One region of the Stenotrophomonas sp. TWI1149 genome, then DNA from elsewhere that is predicted to be linked to it. Evidence: predicted binding sites of a transcription regulator. Region 1 holds the regulator's gene; the other holds the start of a gene.
The links. The regulator HrcA, encoded in region 1, represses chaperone genes, less so after heat shock. The targets are predictions, from matches to a motif close to TTNGCACTCNNNNNNNNNGAGTGCNAA.
Positions count from the first base shown of each region.

Region 1 (4,199 bases):
CTTCCTTGCTGACTTCCACGCCGCCCAGCATCCGGGCCAGCTCTTCTTCGCGGGCCTTGGCATCGAGCTTCTCGACCGCGCTCTGGGTCATGCCGTCCACCGGGGCCTTGCTGACCCGGTAGTGGGCGTGGCCCTTGGAGGCGACCTGCGGCAGATGGGTGACGCACAGCACCTGACGCTTCTCGCCCAAGGCGCGCAGTTTCTGCCCGACGATATCGGCCACGGCGCCGCCGATGCCCGAGTCGACTTCGTCGAAGACCATGGTCGGCACTGCATCCAGGCCCAGCGCGGCCACTTCGATCGCCAGCGAAATCCGGGACAGCTCACCGCCCGAAGCCACCTTGCGCAGGGCACGCGGTGGCTGGCCGGCGTTGGCGGCGACCAGGAACTCGACCCGCTCGGCGCCGTTCGGGTCCGGCTTGGCCACGGTCTGCGGCTCGATATCGATCAGGAACTGACCACCGCCCATGCCCAGCTCGCCGATCAGGGTGGTGGTGGTGTCCGACAGGGCCTTGGCAGCCTTCCGGCGGCTGGCGCTGAGCACCTCGGCCACGGTCTTCCACTGCCCGGCGGCGCGGTCGATCTCACCGGCCAGGGCCTGCAGGCGCTCATCGGCGCCGCGCAGCTGCTCGACTTCGGCCTCCATCGCGTCGCGGTGCTCGCCCAGCGCTTCCATCGGCACGCGGTGCTTGCGGGCGAGGTCGTGCAGGCGGCCCAGGCGGCGCTCGATGTCCTCGAACTGCTCGGGGTCGGCATCCAGGTCGTCGTGGACCCGATCGAGCAGGGACAGCGCTTCGTCCAGCTGGATGGCGGCGCTGTCGAGCAGGGCGTCGACCTCGCCGAGACGGCTGTCGTGTTCGGCCACGCGGGTCAGATCGTGACGGGTCTGCTGCAGCAGCTGCAGCACCGAGACTTCGTCGTCGCCGTTGAGGCGGCTGACGGCCACGTCGCAGGCGCTGATCAGCGCGCTGGCATGGGCCTGGCGGCGGTGGCTGCTGCCCAGGGTGGCAATCGAGGCCGGGTCGAGGTCTTCGCGCTTGAGCTCGCCGAGCTGGTGCTCGAGGTAGCCGATCCGGTCGCTCACGTCGCCCTGGCGCGACAAGGCCTCGGCTTCATCGACCAGCGCCTGCCAGCGTGCCGCGGTCTGGCGGACCTGGGCGCGCTCGGCGTCGTTGCGGGCGAAGGCATCCAGCAGCGAGAGCTGCGAGGGGCGCGAGAGCAGGGCCTGCTGTTCGTGCTGGCCGTGGATTTCCACCAGCATGCCGGCCAGCTCGGTCAGCTGGGAGAGCGTCACCGGGCGGCCATTGATGAAGGCGCGCGAGCCACCGTCGGCGCGGATCACGCGTCGCAGCTGGCACTGTTCTTCGTCGTCGAGCTCGTTGTCGCGCAGCCATTGGCGCGCCGGGGCGTCGGCCAGCGGCGCGAATTCGGCCGAGAGCTCGGCGCGCGCGGCACCGTGGCGGACCACGCCGCTGTCGGCGCGCAGCCCGGACAAAAAGCCCAGCGCGTCCACCATCAGCGACTTGCCCGCGCCGGTTTCACCCGAGACCACGGTCATGCCGGCGCCGAATTCCAGCTCGGTGGCGCGGACGACCGCGAAATCCTTGATCGATAGATGTCTAAGCATGGTCTACGTTGTACACGAGGGGTGTCTCCAAGCCGCGCACGCTAGCATGGGCCGGGGGCGTCTCCAATGACTTGCCAACGCCCCGTGCAGCCATTATCTAAGTGGGCGTCTCACAGGCTGATTCCATGCATCCTTCCGCGTCACATCTCGCGCCACGCGCCCGCCATCTGCTGCGGACGCTGATCGCCCGCCACATCCAGGATGGCGAGCCGGTCGGCTCGCAGACGCTTGCCCGGCATGCCGGCCTGGACGTCAGCCCGGCCACGATCCGCAACATCCTGGGCGACCTGGAAGACCTGGGCCTGCTCAGCTCGCCGCATACCTCCGCCGGCCGGGTGCCGACCGCGCACGGCTACCGGGTGTTCGTGGACAGCCTGGTCAAGATGCAGCCGCCGGGCGAGGGCGAGCTCAGCCGCCTGCGTACCGAGCTGGCCACCGGCACCGGCACCCAGGCCCTGCTCGGCAGTGCCTCGGAGCTGCTGTCGGCGATGAGTCACTTCGTCGGGGTGGTCAGTGCCCCACGCCGGGAGCAGTTCGCGTTCCGGCATATCGATTTCGTGGCGCTGGACGCGCGCCGGGTGCTGGCGATCCTGGTGTTCGCCGACAACGAAGTGCAGAACCGGGTGATCGAGCCGCGGCGCAGCTTCGACCCGGGCGAGCTGGAGCAGGTCGCCAACTATCTCAATGCGAACTGCGCCGGGCGGCCGCTGGCCGAGATCCGGGCCCGGCTGCTGCTGGAGCTGCGCGATGCGCAGTCGGAGATGGAGCAGCTGCTGGCGCACAGCATCGAGCTGGCCGAACAGGCGATGGTGCCGCCGGCCGATGACATGGTGCTGGCCGGGCAGACCCGGCTGATGGGCGTGCAGGACCTCTCCGACCTGGAGCGGCTGCGCGAGCTGTTCGACGTGTTCGCCAGCAAGCGCGAGATCCTGCAACTGCTCGAGCGCACCATCCAGGCCCCGGGCGTGCGCATTTTCATCGGCGAAGAGACCGGGGTGATGCCGCTGGAGAGCGTCTCGCTGGTCACCGCCCCGTACTCGGCCGATGGCCAGGTGCTGGGCGTGCTGGGGGTGATCGGCCCGAAGCGGATGGCCTACGACCGCATGATCCCACTGGTGGAAGCCACCGCCCAGGTACTGGGGGCCGCGCTGGGCTCGCCCGGCGGCGGCGGATTGTCCCGCGATCGCGCATAAAGCGGCCCTGGACTCTTGAATCCCGTAGCCGCGCCCACATAGGGGTGGGTGGAGGCGGAGAGTCACCGCCAAGGATCCGGAAATGAACCAAGATCAGTCAGATATCGCATCCCAGAATCCCGCCGGCGAGCCGGCCGCTGAGCCGTCCCTGCAGCAGCAGCTGGACAGCCTGCACAACGAGCTTGCCCTGCTGCGCTCGGAGTCGCTGCGCGAACGCGCCGACCTGGACAACCAGCGCAAGCGCGTCGCCCGCGACGTGGAACAGGCGCGCCGCTTCGCCAATGAAAAACTGCTCGGCGAGCTGCTGCCGGTGTTCGACAGCCTCGATGCCGGCCTCAATGCCGCCGGCAGCGAACCGAGCCCGCTGCGCGAAGGTCTCGAACTGACCTACAAGCAGCTGCTCAAGGTCGCCGCCGACAATGGCCTGACCCTGCTCGACCCGACCGGCCAGACCTTCAACCCGGACCACCACCAGGCGATCAGCCAGGTCGACGCGCCCGGCGCGGCGCCCGGCAGCGTGGTCCAGGTGTTCCAGAAGGGCTACCTGCTCAACGACCGCCTGCTGCGTCCGGCGCTGGTCGTGGTGGCCCGCGACTGACCCGCATCCCGGTCTGCCGGGCCTGTCCCGGCGGCTCGACCGGACGCTGAACGCGTTGGGTCGTCATCGAACACTGTGTTTGATGGACGGCTTGAAAGTGTCCGCAGCGTCCCACACATCCCATTCATAACCCGGCAGCTGCCGGATGTACCCAGAACTTCAGGAGTCTCCCTCATGGGCAAGATCATTGGTATCGACCTCGGCACCACCAACTCGTGTGTGGCGATCATGGACGGCGGCAAGGCCCGCGTCATCGAAAACGCGGAAGGCGATCGCACCACGCCCTCCATCGTCGCCTACACCAAGGACGGCGAAGTCCTGGTCGGCGCCTCGGCCAAGCGCCAGGCCGTGACCAACCCCAAGAACACCTTCTACGCCGTCAAGCGCCTGATCGGCCGCAAGTTCACCGACGCTGAAGTCCAGAAGGACATCGCGCACGTGCCCTACGGCATCCTGGCCCATGACAACGGCGACGCCTGGGTCCAGACCAGCGACGGCAAGAAGATGGCCCCGCAGGAAATCTCCGCCCGCGTGCTGGAGAAGATGAAGAAGACCGCCGAAGCGTTCCTGGGTGAGACCGTCACCGAGGCCGTGATCACCGTGCCGGCCTACTTCAACGACAGCCAGCGCCAGGCCACCAAGGACGCCGGCCGCATCGCAGGCCTGGAAGTCAAGCGCATCATCAACGAGCCGACCGCGGCTGCCCTGGCCTATGGCCTGGACAAGGGCGACGGCCGTGACCGCAAGATCGTTGTGTACGATCTGGGCGGCGGCACCTTCG
Region 1 is NZ_JBDJLB010000002.1:318,079-322,277, forward strand. It holds gene recN (DNA repair protein RecN) at 1-1,627, opposite strand, end outside; gene hrcA (heat-inducible transcriptional repressor HrcA) at 1,753-2,820, shown strand; gene grpE (nucleotide exchange factor GrpE) at 2,903-3,418, shown strand; gene dnaK (molecular chaperone DnaK) at 3,593-4,199, shown strand, end outside.

Region 2 (4,199 bases), on a different contig from region 1:
GCACCGAGCAGGGCGAACTGGCGCTGGAGCAGAGCCAGCTGACCGCGGAGTGGCGACTGGGCAACGACGGCCAGCTGACCGGTGAGCTGCGCCGCGTGCGCGAGGAACAGGAGCTGCAGAGCGTGGACGCCCTGCTGGCCGCGATCGGTTACCGCCAGCGCTTCGGCGCGTCGTGGGAGCTGTACGGCACCGGCCAGGTCACGCTGGATGATGACGGTGGCGCGTACGAGAAGAACGACCTGCTCACGCTGGGCGCGCGGTATCTGTTCGGCGACCGCAGCAGTGTCGGCGCGGAAGTCAGTGGCGGCAGCCGCGGGCACGGGGCCAAGGTCGATGGCGAGTACCGCATGGCGCCGGACCACAGCCTGTACGGCAGTTACAGCTACAGTACCGACCGCACCGGCACCGATCCGCTGTTCGATACCGGGCTGCAGAGTGGCTGGACGCTGGGCCAGCGCTGGCGGCTGAGCAACCAGGTCAACGTCTACAACGAGAGCCAGTATCTGAAGGATCGTCGCCAGGACAGCGCGGGCATCGTGCATACCTTCGGCATGGACTTCTATCCCGCGCAGGGCTGGAACCTGGGCTTCACGATCATGGACGGTGAGCTGGATTCCACCCTGGGCCGTGTCGATCGCCGCGCCTACAGCGTGAGCGGCGGACGTACCGATGCCGTAGCGCAGTGGAACAGCAAGCTGGAGTATCGGCGCGACAGTGGGGCCGAGCAGCGCGAGCAGTGGGTGACCACCAACCGCCTGCTCTACAAGCTCAACGAAGACTGGCGCTTCGCCCTGCGCGCGAACTATGCCGATACCGAAGACCGCATCGACCGCCTGGCCGACGCCAAGCTGGTGGAGACCAACATGGGCTTCGCCTGGCGCCCGCACGACAACACGCGCTGGGCCGGCTTCGGCAAGTTCACCTATCTCTACGATGTGGCATCGCTGGGGCAGGAGGGCGGCAACCTGTACGACCAGCGCTCGCAGATCCTCTCGCTCGAAGGGATCCGTCAGCTGGGCGCGCGCTGGGAAGTGGCCGGCAAGCTGGCCTCGCGCTGGGGCGACTACCGCACCGGCCGTGGCGAGGGTGCCTGGCTGGACAGCCGCGCCGACTTCGCCGCGCTGCAGCTGCGCTATCGCCTGTTCGCGCAATGGGAAGGGTTGGCCGAGCACCGCTGGTTGAAGGTGCGCGACGGTGGCGTGCGCAAGGGCTGGTTGGTGGGCGTGGACCGCCGGGTCGGGGAGAACTTCAAGGTCGGGGTGGGCTACAACTTCACCGAGTTCAGCGATGACATGACCGAGCTGAAGTACGACCAGAAGGGCTTCTTCCTGAACATGGCGGGGTATTACTAGGCTTCGGCGGGTTCGGGCCTGCCACGCATGGCGTCGTTTGCGGCTTCGGTGGGTTTGGGCCTGCCACGCATGGCGTGGCACTACCGGGCATCGCGGTGTTGGGGGGCGGGTTTGGGGACGATTCGGTTCGGCGCCATGGCGTGAGTGGTCCGATGGGTGATTGGGGGTAGAGCCAAGCCATGCCTGGCTGAACTGCCGACAACCTTTCCGGCATGAATGGGCGCTTCCCGGCAGCCCGTTCAGCCAGAAAACACGCCCTGGTGCCCAATTCATCACTCTATATCATTGATTTAATTAGACTTGATGCCTGATCTCCAGCCCCTCGCCACTGTCATCATTTCGCGGTACGTTAGTCGGGTGATCGGTGCCAGCATCCCATGAACAGAACGCTGGAACTTCTTTCCCCTTTAGCAGTCCAATTCCGGGACTGCTAAGATGAGTGCTATGAGCCAGAACACCTCTACTGCCCTTGTGGCAAACAATCTCCCGATTCCCAGTGCGCTCGGTTCGCTGGACGCCTACATCGGTGCCGTGCACCAGATCCCGGTGCTGTCGGTCGATGACGAGCAGGACCTGGCCCGCCGCTTCCGCGACGAGCTGGATCTGGACGCCGCGCGCGAGCTGGTCCATTCCCACCTGCGCTTCGTGGTGCACGTCGCCCGTGGTTACAACGGCTACGGCCTGGCGCTGGGCGACCTGATCCAGGAAGGCAACATCGGCCTGATGAAGGCGGTGAAGCGCTTCGACCCGGACATGGGCGTTCGCCTGGTGTCGTTCGCGGTGCACTGGATCCGTGCGGAAATGCACGAATTCATCCTCAAGAACTGGCGCATCGTCAAGGTCGCCACGACCAAGGCGCAGCGCAAGCTGTTCTTCAACCTGCGCAAGTCCAAGACCCGTCTGGGCTGGATGAATGCGGCGGAAGTCAGTGCGGTGGCCAAGGACCTGAACGTGTCCGAGCGCGAAGTGCTCGAGATGGAGTCGCGCCTGTCCGGCCGCGATATCGGTTTCGATCTCTCCAGCGATGACGATGACGATCATGCGCCACCGTCGCCGGCTGCCTATCTGCGCGCCAACGAAGAAGATCCTTCGATGGCGTATGAGCGGATGGACAGCGAAGACAATCAGCTGCAGCTGCTGCGCGAAGGCATGGCCGAGCTGGATGCGCGTTCGCGCGACATCATCCGCCGTCGCTGGCTGGACGCGGACAGCAAGGTGACGCTGCAGGAGCTGGCCGATGAGTACGGCGTGTCGGCCGAACGCATCCGCCAGGTCGAGGCGAACGCGCTGAAGAAGATGAAGGCGCTGTTTACTGCGTGATGCAGTAAGCCGCTGGAGTAAATGATAAGGCCCGGCAATGCCGGGCCTTTGCGCTGCACAGCAGCCGTGCTGCCCTTGACCTGCCTCAGCCCTGCTCGCGCGCAATCGCCCGCCAGCCGATATCGCGGCGGTGGAACTCATGGGCCCAGTGGATCGCCCCGACGCCGGCGTAAGCGTTGCGCTGTGCCTCGCCTACCGTGCCGCCCAACGCCGCCACGCACAGCACGCGGCCACCGGCGCTGAGCACCTGGCCCTGCGCGTCCAGCGTGGTGCCGGCATGGAATACCTTGGCGGTCGCGGCGACGGCCTCCAGGCCATGGATCACGTCGCCGGTGATCGGCGTTTCCGGATACGGCGAGGCGGCCATCACCACGCCCAGCGAGGGCCGCGGATCCCACTGCGCCTCCACGGTGTCCAGGCGCTCGTCGATCGCCGCTTCGACCAGGTCCACCAGGTCCGACTGCAGGCGCAGCATCACCGGCTGGGTTTCCGGGTCGCCGAAGCGCACGTTGAACTCGATCACCTTCGGCGCGCCGCTGGCATCGATCATCAGGCCGGCATAGAGGAAACCGGTGAACGGAATGCCGTCGGCGATCATGCCCTGCACGGTCGGGTTGACCACCTCGCGCATCACGCGCGCATGCACTTCGTCGGTCACCACCGGCGCGGGCGAGTACGCGCCCATGCCGCCGGTGTTCGGGCCGGTGTCGCCGTCGCCGACGCGCTTGTGATCCTGCGAGGTCGCCATCGGCAGCGCAGTCCTGCCGTCCACCATCGAGATGAAGCTGGCTTCTTCGCCGTCCAGGAATTCTTCGATCACCACGCGTGCGCCGGCATCGCCGAAGGCATTGCCGGAGAGCATGTCGCGCACTGCATCCTCGGCCTCGGCCAGGGTCATCGCCACGATCACGCCCTTGCCGGCGGCCAGGCCATCGGCCTTGACCACGATCGGCGCGCCTTTCTCCCGCAGGTAGGCCAGCGCCGGCTCGACCTCGGTGTGCACGGCATAGAACGCGGTGGGAATGCCGTGGCGGGCCAGGAAGTCTTTCGCATACGCTTTGCTGCCTTCCAGCTGCGCAGCGGCGGCGGTCGGCCCGAAGATGCGGTGGCCGGCGGCGCGGAAGCGGTCGACCACACCGGCCACCAGCGGCACTTCCGGGCCGACCACGGTCAGGCCGATGCCTTCGGTGCCGACCAGTGCCAGCAGGCCGTCCAGGTCGGTGACCTTGACGTCCACGTTGCGGCACTTGGGTTCGGTGGCAGTGCCTGCATTGCCGGGCGCGACGATGACCTCGCGGACCTTCGCGGACTGGGCCAGCTTCCAGGCCAGGGCGTGTTCGCGGCCGCCAGCGCCGATGACCAGGATCTTCAATGCAGTTCTCGCGTAAGAGGGCAGGAACGTGATTTTACGCGGTGCGGGCGGCGGGTGCATTCGGGCGGTCGGTTGCCGTGGCAACCCACGGCCTCAGCTGTCGGCGCAGCCGTCGCGCTGGAGGTCATCCGGCACGGGATACGCGCGCTGCCGGG
Region 2 is NZ_JBDJLB010000007.1:159,555-163,753, reverse strand. It holds gene ABE424_RS10155 (TonB-dependent receptor) at 1-1,352, shown strand, start outside; gene rpoH (RNA polymerase sigma factor RpoH) at 1,797-2,672, shown strand; gene purD (phosphoribosylamine--glycine ligase) at 2,758-4,044, opposite strand; gene ABE424_RS10140 (hypothetical protein) at 4,138-4,199, opposite strand, start outside.
Region 2: rpoH (RNA polymerase sigma factor RpoH) is a predicted target of HrcA. The motif match lies at 1,760-1,786, and genes of this name have one in related genera.